DNA from 2 places in the Streptomyces sp. NPDC002088 genome. Region 1 is predicted to be linked to the other one. Evidence: riboswitches for the same ligand, from Rfam matches in the RefSeq annotation. Region 1 holds a riboswitch; the other holds the start of a gene.
What was found. A riboswitch is a leader RNA that binds a small molecule or an ion and turns the genes downstream of it on or off. The one in region 1 is predicted to bind cobalamin.

Region 1 (7,409 bases):
CGGCGACGCGGGCGCGGTCTGCGCGGTCGCCGACCCGGCCGGTATCAGCACTCACCTGCTGCCCGTCGAGGTCTCCCTCGCCCCCGGTCCGTCCCGAGGCCAGACGATCGTCGACCGCCGCCCGCGCCCCGGCGAGTCCGAGATCCACGAGAGCGCTCGCGAACAGGCCCTCGTGGACGTGGCGTTGGACGTGGACGTGGCGCGGTACGTGAAGCTCTACCTGGCGACGGTGGAGGGCTGAGCGCGAGCCCGACGACAACGGGGGGCTCCGCCGGTTGGTGCCGGCTCAGTTGGTGTCGGCGGGCCGTACCGCCCACCGCTCCTCCACCTTCGCCAGCCGCCAGTACGCCACCGCCGCCGCCCATACGACGACGAACAGGCCGACGATGACGTAGCCGACGCTGTCCAGGTTCAGGCCGGCGATCCAGCCGGTGACGTCGTCGCGCAGGTCGAGCTTCTCGTGGAGGACGCCGACCAGTTCGATCGTGCCGATGAAGAAGGCGACGGCGATGGACAGGCCGGTGATGGTGAGGTTGTAGAACACCTTGCGGACGGGGTTCGAGAACGCCCACTGGTAGGCGAAGTTCATGAACGTGCCGTCGAGGGTGTCGAACAGGCTCATGCCCGCGGCGAAGAGGAGCGGCAGGCACAGGATCGCGTACCAGGGCAGGCCCGCCGCCGCGCCCGAGCCGGCCATCACCATCAGTGTGACCTCGGTGGCGGTGTCGAAGCCGAGGCCGAAGAGGAAACCGAGGGGGTACATCTGGCCGGGGCGGGAGATGGACTTGGTGAGGCGGCCCAGAATGCGGTTCATGAAGCCGCGGGAGTCCAGGTGCTGTTCGAGTTCCTTCTCGTCGTACGTTCCTGCCCGCATCGCCTTGAAGACCTTCAGGATGCCGAGCAGGGCGACCAGGTTGAGGGCGGCGATGAGATAGAGGAAGGTGCCGGAGATCGTCGTCCCCATGAAGCCGAGGACCTGGTGGGTGCTGGAGTCCTCGTTCATCACCCGGCCGGCGAGCTGCGTGCCGCCCGCGATCAGCAGCGCGAGCAGCACCACCACGCTGGAGTGCCCCAGCGCGAACCAGAAACCCACCGACACCGGCCGCTTGCCGTCGGCCATCAGCTTGCGGGTGGTGTTGTCGATCGCGGCGATGTGGTCGGCATCGAAGGCGTGCCGCATGCCGAGGGTGTAGGCGGTGATGCCGAGGCCGACGCCGAAGGCCTTGGCGCCGACCTCGTAGTGCTCCGGCACGACGAGGAGGAAGAGGATTCCGAAGGCGACGACGTGCAGGACGGCGATCACCGCCATCAGCCCCGCTGTCTTGACGGTGTCCTCGCGCCGCCACTTGAAGGACGTCGCAGACGTCTCCGGCGTCGTCCCGGCGGCCGTGGGGGCAGCGTTGGGCAGGGTCATCCGGTTCACGCTCCAGCACCTCGTGGATCACTTCGTGAGATGCCGTGGCCGGTCTCCTGGCTTACGGGTCGTACGTTTCCGCCCCTGCCTTCCCGGTCGTACGACCAGTGGCCCGGCTGGTGCCGGACGGGACGGGAACTCCCCGATCACAGTGGCGAGGGCCGCTCCGGCATCACACCGGCTTCCCGAACACCACGGCCCGCCCACCGTAGGGGTGCGAGGCGTCCCCTGCATAGCTGCATACCTGCGCAGGTATTCAAGATCACATAGTGGTGCCTGCGAGGATGGCGCCATGCATCTCGTCCCGGCCGACCGCGCCGACCGCCGCACGATCGACGGCCACCGGGTGTGCGACGCGATCGCCGCCATCGGCGAGCCCGGTCACGTCCGCACCTGGGCCGACCGCTTCTCCCTGCTCGCCGACCCCAAACGCCTCGCCCTGCTGTTGGCCCTGCACCGCACCGGCCCTCTGGCCGTCTCCGACCTGGCGATCGCGACCGGCATGAACGACCCGGCCGTGTCGCAGGCACTTCGGCTGCTGCGGGCGGCCGGCGTCGTGGAGGGGGAGAAGGAGGGGCGGGTCGTGCGGTACCGGGTGGTGGACGAGGACGTACGGGCGCTGCTCAAGCACTGTTCCGCGGACGGGGGATGACGCACGGGCGCCCCGGCAGGCGAGGGTGTCGGACGCGTCCACGCAGGGAATGGCCCCCTCCGGACGACGTAAAACGTTCCCCTTCCGGGCAATGTGGACAGGCTTTCCGGTGTTGCCCGACCACGTCCCAAAGGAGACCGCGTGCCTGATCTGCCCGACCTCTCCTCCCGGAACCCCGACTGGTGGCGCCAGGCCGTCGTCTACCAGGTCTATCCCCGCAGCTTCGCCGACGCCGACGGCGACGGGCTCGGCGACATCCGGGGCGTCACCGAGCGCCTGACCCACCTCGCCGCCCTCGGTGCCGACGCCCTGTGGCTCAGCCCCTTCTACCCCTCCGAACTCGCCGACGGAGGCTACGACGTCGCCGACCACCGGGACGTCGACCCGCGCCTGGGCACCCTCGACGACTTCGACGCCATGGTCGCCGAGGCGCACCGGCTGGGCCTGAAGGTCATCGTCGACATCGTCCCCAACCACACCTCGCGCCGGCACCCGTGGTTCGAGGAGGCGCTGCGCTCCGGCCCCGGGTCCGCCGCCCGCGATCGGTACGTCTTCCGCGACGGGCGGGGTGCGCACGGCGAACTGCCGCCCACCGACTGGCAGTCCGTCTTCGGCGGCAGCGCGTGGCGACGCGTCCCGGACGGGCAGTGGTACCTGCATCTCTTCGCCCCCGAGCAGCCCGACCTGAACTGGGACCACGAGGAGGTCCGCGCCGACTTCCGCACCACCCTGCGCTTCTGGTCCGACCGCGGTGTCGACGGCTTCCGCGTCGATGTCGCGCACGCACTCACCAAGGACCTCACCGAGCCGCTGCGGGACGTCGGCGACGTCGGCGCGACCGGCGAGGAGGCCCTCGACCACGTGCCGCCCGGCAGCCATCCGTACTACGACCGCGACGAGGTCCACGAGATCTACCGCGACTGGCGCAAGATCTTCGACGCCTACTCCCCGCCCCGCACGGCGGTCGCCGAGGCCTGGGTGCCGGGCGCCCGCCGCGCGCTGTACGCGCGCCCGGACGAACTCGGCCAGGCCTTCAACTTCGAGTACCTGCAAGCGCGATGGGACGCCGACGAGCTGCGCCAGGTCATCACCGACTCCCTCGCCACCGCCCGCGCGGCCGGCGCCTCCGCCACCTGGGTGCTGTCCAACCACGACGTCGTACGGCACGCCTCCCGGCTGACGCTCCCGCCGGGCACGGACGAGAACACCTGGCTGCTGTCCGGCGGTCACGCGCCCGCCGTCGACGCGGACGCCGGGCTGCGGCGGGCCCGGGCGGCGACCCTGCTGATGCTGGCGCTGCCCGGATCGTCGTACCTCTACCAAGGTGAGGAACTCGGCCTGCCCGAGGTCGCCGACCTGCCCTTCGAGGTCCTCCAGGACCCCATCTGGGAGCAGACGGGCCACGTCCGCAAGGGCCGCGACGGATGCAGGGTGCCGCTGCCGTGGACGCCGACGGGGCCGTCGTACGGCTTCGGGGCGGGTGGCGCCTGGCTGCCGCAGCCGGCGTCCTTCGCGTCGTACGCCGTCGCCGCACAGGACGGTGTGGCGGGCTCGACCCTGGAGCTGTACCGCACGGCCCTGCGGCTGCGCCGCAAGCTGCTGGAGGGCGAGGGCCTGACCTGGGCGGAGGACACCCCGGCCGGGGTGCTGGCCTTCGCGCGCTCCGGCGGCTGGCGGTGCGTCACCAACCTGACGGACGCACCGGTTGTGCTGCCGCCCGGGGAGGCGCTGCTCAGCAGCGCACCGCTGGACGGCGACGGGCGGTCGCTGGGACCGGACACGACCGTCTGGCTCGCGTAGTCGCCAGAGAACTCACCCTCCCGTCGGCAGGGCGACCGGGCTGGAGGTGGCATTCGGCGGCGGCGTGAGGACCACCTCCGGCTGACCCGCGACCGGGGGCGGCGGGGTGACGTCCGAGGCGGGCAGCTTCGGCGGGGTGGTCTGCTGGAAGAGGGCCTGGTCGAAGTCGACCAGGCCGGTCTTCTCCATGACCGTGATGTGGTCCAGGACCGTGTCGTTGGCCTGGTCGGCCAGGGCGCGCACCAGCGTGTTCTTGGTCGTGGACCGGATCTTGGCGACCGTGTTGAAGATCGAGCCGTGCGTGATGCGCAGGATGTTGGCGAAGTCGGAGTCGAACTGCTTGCCGCTGTCCGCGTTCAGCTGGTTGACGAAACCCTGCTGCTGCGGGCTCGCCACGTTGGGAAGCGCGATGTTCAGCATCGGGGCGATCTTCCGGCAGGTGGTGTCCAGTGCCGCGTGCCCGTCGATCAGGTGCTGACTCGCCGTGAGGACCCCCTTCGACTGGCCCTTCTGCAAGCCGATCTGACCGACCGGGTACTCCCACAGGCCGGCCGCGCGCACCTTGACCACGAAGTCCCGGTCCGCCTCCGTCAGCGGCCCCCACTGGGTCTGGGCGATGACGCGCGAGGACGAGCTCGACACGGTGCTGAGCCCCAGCATCGAGGGGTATGCCAGTGCGGCGAGTGTCAGGCTCAGGGCACCGCCCACGAAGATGGTTCCCATCGCGTTCCGCGAAAAGCGCACCGTGCCTCCTGCCCGGTCGGGGATACCGCCCCACCGGCAGGGCGGGGAGCGGGTCGGACGCACTGGAATACGGACGCGGGGGTGGATCCCACCTCTAGGTTCGGTAAAGAAATGGCAAAGCCGCCGTCGCGGCAGCTCGAACGATTCGCCGGGCAGCCGCCGTTGACGAAACGTTGACCGGCTCGCGGCCGAGTCCAGACCAGTTCGCGGGAGAGTCCTGGCGAACCCCGGACCTACATTCGGCCCCATGCCCCCACAGCCCCGGCGCGTCCCCACCGCGCTTCCCGTCCTCCCCTACCGCAAGCCCACCAAGGGCCGCGACTACTGGGTCCTGGACGACGTCCTGCCGGACGTCGACGCCGTACGCGAGCGTTGTCTCGCCAAGGACGACTGGGTCAAGGGCTATCCGTACACCTCGGAGACCTGGCCGGGGCTGCGGACCATGCCGGGCCTGGAGCCGGGTGAACTCGCCCGCGTCGAGCACCTGGTGAAGAAGGCGACCGGGGCCAAGGAGCTGTGGGTACAGAAGGCGCCCGGCGGGGGCACCCTCAACCACAACTGTGTGCAGGTGGTGGGGGAGGGCGAAAGCACGCCCCGGCCGCACAGCGACTCGCGCGCCTTGTGCCGGTACGCCGCCGTGCTCTACCTCAACCCCGGCGTCCCCAAGGACTGCGGAACCAGTTTCTACCGGCAGTCGCTGCCGGGCGGCCGCCTCGGCGGCAATGTCGTCCAGGCCCCGCACAACAACCTCGTCGAGGCGCTGGGAACGCGGTTCGTCGCGCCCGACGCCTTCGAGGAGGACGTACAGGTGCCGCACAAGTACAACCGCCTCCTCCTCTACCACGCCAACCTCGTGCACAGTGCGACCGGTTACTCCGGTACGACGCTGGAGGAGAAGCGGATGACGGCCGTCTTCTTCTGGATGGCTTGAACGGTCGGTTGATCACGGGCCTCAGTACCGCAGCGCCCTGCGGACCTCCGTCTTCACCTCGCCGGACAGCTTGTGCGTGCTGCGCGCGGTGGCCGTACGGGACGTGCCGGCCGCCACGTCGGAGACGGTGACGACGACCGTGTCGATCAGTTTGCCGCCGGAGTCCTTGAAGACGACCTGTACGGCGAAGGACTTGGCGGAGTCCGCGGTGTTCTTCGCGGTGACCTCGACCGTGGTGCGGCCGTCCGCGGCGGTGGCCGGGGTGCCGAGCCGTACGTCGTCCTTGGCGTCGATGCCGTTCTTGACCTCGTCGAGCTTCCGGCCGGCCGCCGCCGTCGCCGACGCGATCGCCTCCGAGGCCTGCGCCGCGATCGAGGACATCGCGGCCGTCGCCTCGGCGCCCGCCGACTCGAGGGCGGAGGCGGCCTTGCTGGCCGGGGACGACGGAGTGCTGTCGTCGGAGCAGCCGGTCAGTGCGGTGGCCAGGACCGCCGTCAGCACAGCGCCCGTCGCCCAGCGCGCCCGGTAACGGGCCATGTCGCCTCCATCGTTCGATTCGCTCGCTCCTCCCTCCAGTGAAGGGCCGCACGGGAGCGGCCGCATGCCGGGCCCGACCGTCCGGTTTACTGCCCGGTGTGGGCCGTTCGGGCGGAACCTGGGGCGGGTGCACGGCCGCCTCGTGGGGTCGGGGTGCCGGGCATCCGACGATCTGACCATGCGACGAGACCGCCCCCGACGACTCCTGCGCCGCGGCGGCGTGGCTCTGGCCGCGCTGCTGGTCGCGCTCCTCCTGTTCGCCCCGCAGGCCGAGGGCCGCGTGCGCGCCCGCGACGACGCCCGTCCCGGGCCTGCCGACGCCGGCCGGCCCCTCGACCCGTTCGACCGGCTGCTCCGCACCACCGCCCGGCAGACCACGGCCTACGAAAAGGCCTGTCGGCGCGCTGACCTGCTGCGGGGTGAGGTGTCCCGCCTGCGCACGAAGACGCAGGACGCGGAAGCACGGGCTCGGGCACGTGCGCGTGCGCGTGAGCTGGCACTGGCGCCGGCACTGGTGCCGACGGTGCCGCGGGGGACGGTGCCGACGGTGCCGCGGGGGACGGTGCCGACGGTGACGCGGGGGACGGTGCCGACGGTGACGCGGGGGATGGCGCGGGGGACGGTGCCGACGCTGGAGCGGGGGACGGCGCGGGGGATGGCTCGGGCGATGGAGGCGGGTGCCGGTGCGACCATTCTCCCGCCCACCGCCCTGTCCACCGTTCTGTCCACTGCCCTGTCCACCGCTCCGTCCACCACCCCGGACCTGCGAACCCTCCGCGCCGCCCTCGACCAGGCGGTCACCGAGCTGCGCGCGGCCGAGCGCAGTCGGGCCGGTATCCGCAGGAAGCTGTGGCGGGCGCTGGAGCCGGCCGGGTCCGGTACGGCGGGGCCCGCGGCCGGCTGCGCGCTGGGCGAGCGGAGCAAGAAGCCCCGTCGCGTCACGTCCCGCTGGCGGACACCGACCATCGACTACTGGCTGTCCGCCGGGTACGCCGCCGCGGGAGCCCACTGGCGGCACCGCCACACCGGCCAGGACTTCGCCGTCCCCACGGGCACCCCGGTGTACGCCGTCGGCCCCGGCACCGTCTCCGTCGTCACCTGCGGGGACGGTTTCGGCAACCAGGTCGTGATCCGGCACCGCGACGGCTACTTCACCCAGTACGCGCACCTGTCCCGCATCAACGTACGCCCCGGCCAGAAGGTGGCCGCGGGCCAGCGCGTCGGAGCCTCCGGTGCCACCGGCAACGTCACCGGCCCGCACCTGCACTTCGAGGTGCGCGTCACCCCGTACCTGGGGTCGGCGGTGCCCCCGCTGCCGTGGCTGCGACGGC
Region 2 (7,409 bases), on a different contig from region 1:
GCGAACTCCAACACCGCGACGGCATCCGGCAGTTCGACGCCCACGACCTCGCGCACCAGAGCGGGAACGGCCGCCGTGTCCCAGCCGCGTTCCTCCATGCCCTCGGCGAACCGGCGGCACAGCTGCTCCAGCAGGTCGATCGCGTCGGCTCCCGTGCGTGCGGGTCCCTCGACCAGCGAGGTCAGCCCGTCCGGCACCTTCACCGGCGCACCCGGCTCGCCCAGCAACTCCTTCTCGACCAGGCCGAAATGTTCGGCGAGGCACGCGCGCAGGCCGGGCAGGGCGTTCGCCGTACCGCCCCACACCTGCGAGGCGCGCAGCACGGCGAGCACGAGGTTCACGCGCGGTTCGGCCTCCGGCCCGCCGCCGAGGATGTGCAGCCCGTCCCGGATCTGCACGTCCTTGATCTCGCACAGATAGCCGTCGATGTGCATGACGAACTCGTCGAACGCGTCCTCGTCCGGCTGGTCGTCCACATGCAGGTCGTGATGGAGTTCCGCAGCTCGCACCAGCGTCCAGATCTGGCTGCGCACGGCCGGGGCCTTGGTCGGGTCCAGGTCGGAGACGAGGGCGTACTCGTCGAGGAGCTGCTCCAGTTTGGCCAGGTCGCCGTAGGTGTCGGCGCGGGCCATCGGCGGCACCAGGTGGTCGACGACCGTGGCGTGGCCGCGCCGCTTGGCCTGGGTGCCCTCGCCGGGGTCGTTGACGATGAACGGGTAAATCAGGGGCAGTTCGCCGAGGACGGCGTCCGGCGCGCACCCGCCACTGAGCCCCAGGCCCTTGCCCGGGAGCCACTCCATCGTGCCGTGCTTGCCCATGTGGACCACGGCGTCCGCGCCGAAGCTGTTCTCCAGCCACCGGTAGGCCGCCATGTAGTGGTGCGACGGCGGCATGTCGGGGTCGTGGTAGATCGCGATCGGGTTCTCGCCGAAGCCGCGCGGCGGCTGGATCATGACGACGACGTTCCCGAACTGGAGCGAGGCCAGCACGATGTCGTCCCCGTCGGCGTACAGGGAGCCCGGCGGCTCGCCCCACGCCTGAACCATCCCGTCGCGCAGCGCGGGGTCGAGCTTGTCGAACCACGCCTGGTAGTCGGCGAGCGGCACGCGCGCGGGCGCGGCGGCCAGCTGCTCCTCGGTGAGCCATTCGACATCGTGGCCGCCGGCGTTGATCAGCCGGTGGATCAACTCGTCACCGTTGTCGGGGTGTCCATCTACCACGTACCCGGCGTCCCGCAGGGCATCGAGGACCCGTACGGCCGAGGCGGGTGTGTCGAGCCCGACCGCGTTGCCGACCCGTGAGTGCTTGGTGGGGTAGGCGGTGAAGACCAGCGCGAGCTTCTTCTCCGCGTTCGGCTTGTGCTTCAACCGCGCGTGCCGTACGGCGATGCCGGCGACCCGCGCGGCCCGCTCGGGGTCGGCGACGTACACCGGGACGTCGTCCGGGCCCTGCTCCTTGAAGGAGAACGGCACGGTGATGAGACGCCCGTCGAACTCCGGGATCGCGACCTGCATCGCCGCGTCCATGGGGGAGAGCGCGGCGTCCGACTCGTCCCACGCGGCGCGCGAGGAGGTGAGGCAGAGGCCCTGCAGGACCGGCACGTCGAGGTCGGCGAGCGCCCCGATGTCCCAGGCCTCCTCGTCGCCGCCGGCGGACGCCTGCGAGGCGTGCGTACCGCCCGCCGCGAGGACGGTGGCGACGAGCGCGTCCGTCTTCCCGAGGATGTCGTACAGTCCGGCGTCGGCGCCGCGCAGCGAACCGCAGTACACGGGGAGCGCGTTGGCGCCCCGCGCCTCGATCGCGTCGCACAGGGTGTCCACGAAGCCGGTGTTGCCGCTGAGCTCGTGGGCACGGTAGAAGAGCACGCCGACGGTCGGACGGCCCGCTTCCGACGCACGGTCCCCGTGGACCCCGTACTCCGGCATCTTCAGCGGCTCGACGAACCCCTCACCGGTCAGCAGCACGGTGTCGGACAGGAACCGGGCAAGTTCCACCAGGTTCGCGGGGCCGCCCTCCACGAGATACCGCAGCGCCTCCGCCACGACCCCCGCCGGAACCGACGACTCGGCCATCAGCTCGGCGTCGGGCACGGCCTCCCCGCCGAGCAGCACAGTGGGGATCCCGGACGCCTTCAGCGCGGCCAGCCCGTCCTCCCAGGCCCGCTTGCCGCCCAGCAGCCGGACGACGGCGATACCGGCGCCCTCGATCAGCCCCGGGAGCTCCTCGGCGACGTCGACCCGGGTCGGGTTGCCGATCCGGTACGGCGCGCCGGAGGCCCGGGCCGCCAGCAGATCGGTGTCGGCGGTCGACAACAACAACACTGTGCTCATGCGGGCGCTCCCGGTGGAATGAAAGGCAGTCCTTGCGGCGCGCCCGACTCGATGAGCCGCCACAGCGCGTCCGTGTCCGCGTGCTGTTCGATCAGGTCGCCGAGCCGGTCGAGCTGCTCCTCGCGCAGCGCGGCGAACGAGGTGTCCGGGGCCGGTACGAAACGACGGCCCGCGGCGGCCGCCACCTCGCGCAGGAAGGCCCGCCGGAAACCGTCCGACTCCAGCGAGCCGTGCCAGTGGGTGCCCCAGGTCTGGCCGACCCGGCAGCCGTCCAGGCTGTGTCCATCGGCATCACGGATGAACGCCTCACCGCCGGTGACGTCGGCGACCCCGTGATGGATCTCGTACCCCTCGACGCGTTCACCGAGGGCCTCGCCGACGGGCCGGGTGAGGGTCTTCTCGCGGGCGAACCGCACCCGCACGGGCAGGATGCCGAGCCCGTCGACGTGCCCCTTGCGGCTCTCGACCTCGTCCTCGATGTGCTCGCCGAGGATCTGGAAGCCACCGCAGATACCGAGCACGGGCCGCCCCTCGGCGGCCCTGCGCTCCAGCGCGTCCGCGAGGCCCCGCTCCCGCAGCCACTCCAGGGCCTTCACCGTCCCCCGGGTCCCCGGAATCACGACGAGATCGGCGTCGGAGAGTTCCTCGGCCCGGTCCACGAACCGCACGACGACACCCGGTTCGGCGGCCAGCGCGTCCACGTCCGTGAAGTTGGACATGAGCGGGATCGCGCAGACGGCGACCCGCAGGATGTCCTCGCCGACGGGGGAGGAGACCGTGGACTCCCGGACGGCTCCCCGCAGGGAGACCCTCAGCCCGTCCTCCTCGTCGATCCCGAGCCCGTGTTGGAAGGGCAGGACGCCGTAGGCCCGTCGCCCGGTGAGGCCGTGCAGCATGTCGAGCCCGGGTTCCAGCAGCGACACGTCGCCGCGGAACTTGTTGACGAGGAACCCGGCGACGAACTCCTGGTCCTCGGGCGACAGCAGCGCGACGGTCCCGAAGAAGGACGCGAACACGCCCCCGCGGTCGATGTCGCCGACGACCAGGACCGGTAGCCGCGCATTGCGGGCGATGCCCATGTTCACGATGTCGGTGCGGCGAAGGTTGATCTCGGCCGGGCTGCCCGCCCCCTCACAGATCACCGCGTCATACGTGCCCCGCAACTCGGCGAGGCAGTCGAGCACGGTTCCGAGGAGCGCCTGCTGGCGCCCACCGTGGTAGCCGCGCGCGGTCATCTCGCCCACGGGCTTCCCCATGAGGACGACCTGGCTGCTCCGGTCGCTCCCGGGCTTGAGCAGCACGGGGTTCATCAGCGCGGTCGGCTCGACGCGCGCGGCCTGCGCCTGCATGGCCTGCGCGCGCCCGATCTCGGCGCCCTCGCGGGTGACGAAGGAATTCAGGGACATGTTCTGCGCCTTGAACGGCGCGACCTTGACGCCCTGCCGCACCAGCCACCGGCAGATTCCCGCGGTGACGACGCTCTTGCCGGCGTCGGAGGTGGTGCCGGCGACCAGGAGACCACCGCTCATGACGTACGCCCCTTCATAAGGAGTCCCGCGGCGGCACTGACGCCGAGCGCGAGCCAGCCGACGCGACGGGAGAGCCGTACGGCCCGGTCGATGTCCGCGACCCGGACGGCGCGTCCCTCACCGCCGTTGAGCACGGGCCGGTGCTCGACCCGCCCGGCGTAGGAGAGGGTCCCGCCGAGCCGCACGCCGAGGGCTCCCGCGAACGAGGCCTCCACGGGACCGGCGTTGGGACTCGGATGCCTGGCCGCGTCGGCCCGCCAGGCCCGTACGGCCCCCCGCGGATCGTCTCCGGCCACGGCCGCGAGTACGGCGGTGAGGCGGGCCCCCGGCCATCCGGCGACGTCGTCGAGCCGGGCGGACGCCCACCCGTAGCGCAGGTAGCGGGGCGACCTGTGGCCGACCATGGCGTCGAGGGTGTTCACGGCCCGGAACCCGAGCAGCCCCGGCACGCCCCCGACGGCTCCCCACACCAGGGCGCCGACGACGGCGTCGGAGGTGTTCTCGGCGACCGACTCGACGACGGCCCGGGCGATCCCGTCGGCGTCGAGAGCCTGCGGATCCCGCCCGCACAGATGCGGCAGCCGGGCGCGGGCACCCTCGACGTCCCCGGCTTCCAGGGCACGCCCGACGGCCCGGGCCTCCCGGGCGAGTGAGGTCCCCCCGACGACGGCCCAGGTGGCGGCGGCGGTGAGGGCGACGGAGGCGGCGGTGGAGGTACGTACGGCGCGGGCGGCCGTGGCGCCGAGCGCCACGGCGCCGCCGGCGCACACCACGGTGTGCAGCGCGCCCCGGCCCCGGTGGTCCCGCCACAACACCCGCTCCACGGCCCCGGCCGCCCGCCCGAACGCGGCGACCGGATGCCCACGGCGCGGATCGCCGAGGAGCAGGTCGCCGAGGAGGCCGGCCGTGGCGCCGTACGCGAAGACGCGATCGGCACGCATCCGCTCAGCCGATCGCGGCGGGACCGGGCAGAGACCTGGTGCTGAAGCTCAATCGGCAGCCGAGCATGGCGACATGTCCTCACTCAGGGTGTCCGCGCCCTGGTTCGATGAGACCGGCGGTGAGAGTTCCTGGCTCCCGGGGCTTACTACCCCGGTGACAGTGGCGGGACCGCGCCGGATTCGCACCGGCTTCCTCTCCTGCCGCCGTAGATGGCTCCGGCAGTCCACCACGGGCCCGGAAGGGCCGTCAACTTGCTGTTGACCTGGGGTGGAGGAGTGTGTGAAGGCCCACACGCGCGGCAGGTGACAGCTGTGTGAAGCCGGTTGGGCAAAGCGGAGGGCGGGAGGAACCCGTGGGTGCCTCCCGCCCTCGACTCGACGAACGGTGTGCCTGGGAGTCAGGCGACGATCAGGTAGATCCCGTAGCCCACCGCGGCCGCGCAGGCCGCGAAGCACGCGTACGCGCCCGTCACCGCCAGCGCGGCGGACCCACCCTGAGCGGAGGCCCGCTCCTGGCGCGAGAGGCCCATGATGCCGAGGGTGAACAGGGTCACGAGAGCCACGGTGACCACGAGGCTGACGCCGAACACGGAACCCAGGGTTGCCCAGTCGATGTTCATGGTGATGCTTCCTTCTTAACCGGGTGCGCGGGGCTCAGACGGCGGCGGCCGGCGGGGACACCGGCTCGGCGGTGGGGGCCGTGGCCTGGGCGGGGATCGTGGCCGGGGCGGGGATCGTGGCCGTGAGGTCCTCGGTCACCACGCCCGCGGGGGGCGGGGTCACCGCGGCGATCGCCGTGGTCACGACGCCGTCCGGCTCCTCCGTGTCGTTGACGTTGCTGTGGTCGACGACCTCGCGCCGGGAGAGCTTCCAGATCGCGGCGCTGGAGGCGATCAGGAAGACGGCGACGACCGCCGTGCCCCAGTCGCCGAGGTCCGTCACGGACTCGGCGAGGGCACCGACCACGGCGGCGGCCGGCAGGGTCAGGACCCAGGCGACGAGCATGCGGGTCGCGGTGGACCAGCGCACGACGCCGCCCTTGCGGCCGAGGCCCGCGCCCATCACCGAGCCGGAGACCGCGTGGGTGGTGGAGAGGGAGAAGCCGAGGTGGGAGGAGGCCAGGATGACCGTCGCGGCGCTGGTCTGGGCGGCGAAGCCCTGCTGCGGCTGGAGATCGGTCAGGCCGCTGCCCATGGTGCGGATGATGCGCCAGCCGCCGAGGTAGGTGCCGAGCGCGATGGCCAGACCGGCGGAGAGGATGACCCAGGTGGGCGGGTCGGAGTCGGGCGCGACGGCGCCGCCGGCGACCAGGGCGAGGGTGATGATGCCCATCGTCTTCTGCGCGTCGTTGGTGCCGTGGGCCAGCGAGACCAGGCCCGCCGAGGCGATCTGGCCCGCGCGGTAGCCCTTCGTGGCGGCCTTGCCGTCGGCCTTCTTGCCCAGCGTGTACGACAGGCGGGTGGCGAGCAGCGCGGCGACACCCGCGACGATCGGGGCCGCGACGGCCGGGATCATGACCTTGGTGACGAGCGCGTCGCCGTGGACCGCGCCCGTGCCCGCCGAGGCGATGGTGGCGCCGATCAGACCGCCCATCAGGGCGTGCGAGGAACTGGAGGGCAGGCCCACCAGCCAGGTCACCAGGTTCCAGAGGATCGCGCCGACCAGGGCGGCGAAGATGACCTCGGGACGGATGCCGGTCTCGTCGACGAGACCCTTGGAGATCGTGTTGGCGACCTCCACGGAGAGGAAAGCGCCCACAAGGTTGAGCGTGGCGGACATGACCACCGCGACCTTGGGCTTGAGCGCACCGGTCGAGATGGTCGTGGCCATCGCGTTGGCGGTGTCGTGGAAACCGTTCGTGAAATCAAACGCGAGTGCGGTTACGACCACAATCGCGAGGATCAGCGAGAAGCCTTCCATTTACCCAGGCAATCGTTCGAAGTCATTGGCTGGATGAAGGTAAGTAACCTGGGTGAACGGAAGGTGAACTGGGGCGGGCGTTGGGGTGTCACAAACGGGGGGCCGCCGCTCCGTTCGGAGACGGCGGCCCAGATGCCGCACGGCTAGTAGCTCCGGGCGAACGATTTCAGGCTGCTCGCCGAGCCGTTGAAGAGATTCTGGTCACCCGGCAGGCTGCCGCTGTTGTCGTACTGCCAGAAGGTCCAGTACGACCACCCGGCCGGCAGTGATCCCGCTTCTGCCGAATCGTGGCGGGCGATCCACAGCGCGTGACTGGAGGCAAAGGCGCGGCTGCTGCCGGTGCAGGTGTTCCACCAGTGGGTGGTCGTGTAGATCACCGGACGACGGCCGGTGAGCCGCTTCACCTCGTCGCTGAACGACCAGATCCAGGCGACCATCTTCGCCTTGCTCAGGCCGTAGCACTTGTGCTTGCCGTCGTACGGGTTGTACTCGATGTCGAGCGCGGGCGGCAGCGTTCTGCCGTCCGAGGTCCAGCTGCCGCCGTTGCGCACGAAGTACGCCGCCTGCGTCTTGCCCGACGACTTGTCCGGCAGCGCGAAGTGGTACGCCCCGCGGATCAGGCCCGCGTTGCGTGAGCCGTTGTACTGCTGGTTGAAGTAGGGGTTGCGGTAGGTGGTGGACTCGGTCGC

Region 2: it holds a riboswitch for cobalamin, as region 1 does, so the genes downstream of both, ABT114_RS34355 (cobalamin biosynthesis protein) here and nicT (Nickel transporter NicT) in region 1, are expected to answer to the same signal.

What each region holds. Positions count from the first base shown of each region.
Region 1 covers NZ_JBEOXO010000002.1:380,832-388,240, reverse strand. The annotation lists gene ABT114_RS05510 (nucleoside hydrolase) at 1-241, shown strand, start outside; gene nicT (Nickel transporter NicT) at 287-1,414, opposite strand; cobalamin riboswitch at 1,444-1,626, opposite strand; gene ABT114_RS05500 (ArsR/SmtB family transcription factor) at 1,707-2,066, shown strand; gene ABT114_RS05495 (glycoside hydrolase family 13 protein) at 2,208-3,866, shown strand; gene ABT114_RS05490 (DUF4142 domain-containing protein) at 3,879-4,574, opposite strand; gene ABT114_RS05485 (DUF6445 family protein) at 4,858-5,541, shown strand; gene ABT114_RS05480 (FxLYD domain-containing protein) at 5,563-6,078, opposite strand; gene ABT114_RS05475 (M23 family metallopeptidase) at 6,257-7,409, shown strand, end outside.
Region 2 covers NZ_JBEOXO010000020.1:119,266-126,674, forward strand. The annotation lists gene cobN (cobaltochelatase subunit CobN) at 1-2,330, opposite strand, end outside; gene ABT114_RS34350 (cobyric acid synthase) at 2,327-3,859, opposite strand; gene ABT114_RS34355 (cobalamin biosynthesis protein) at 3,856-4,800, opposite strand; cobalamin riboswitch at 4,905-5,044, opposite strand; gene ABT114_RS34360 (hypothetical protein) at 5,199-5,420, opposite strand; gene ABT114_RS34365 (inorganic phosphate transporter) at 5,455-6,720, opposite strand; gene ABT114_RS34370 (lysozyme) at 6,864-7,409, opposite strand, start outside.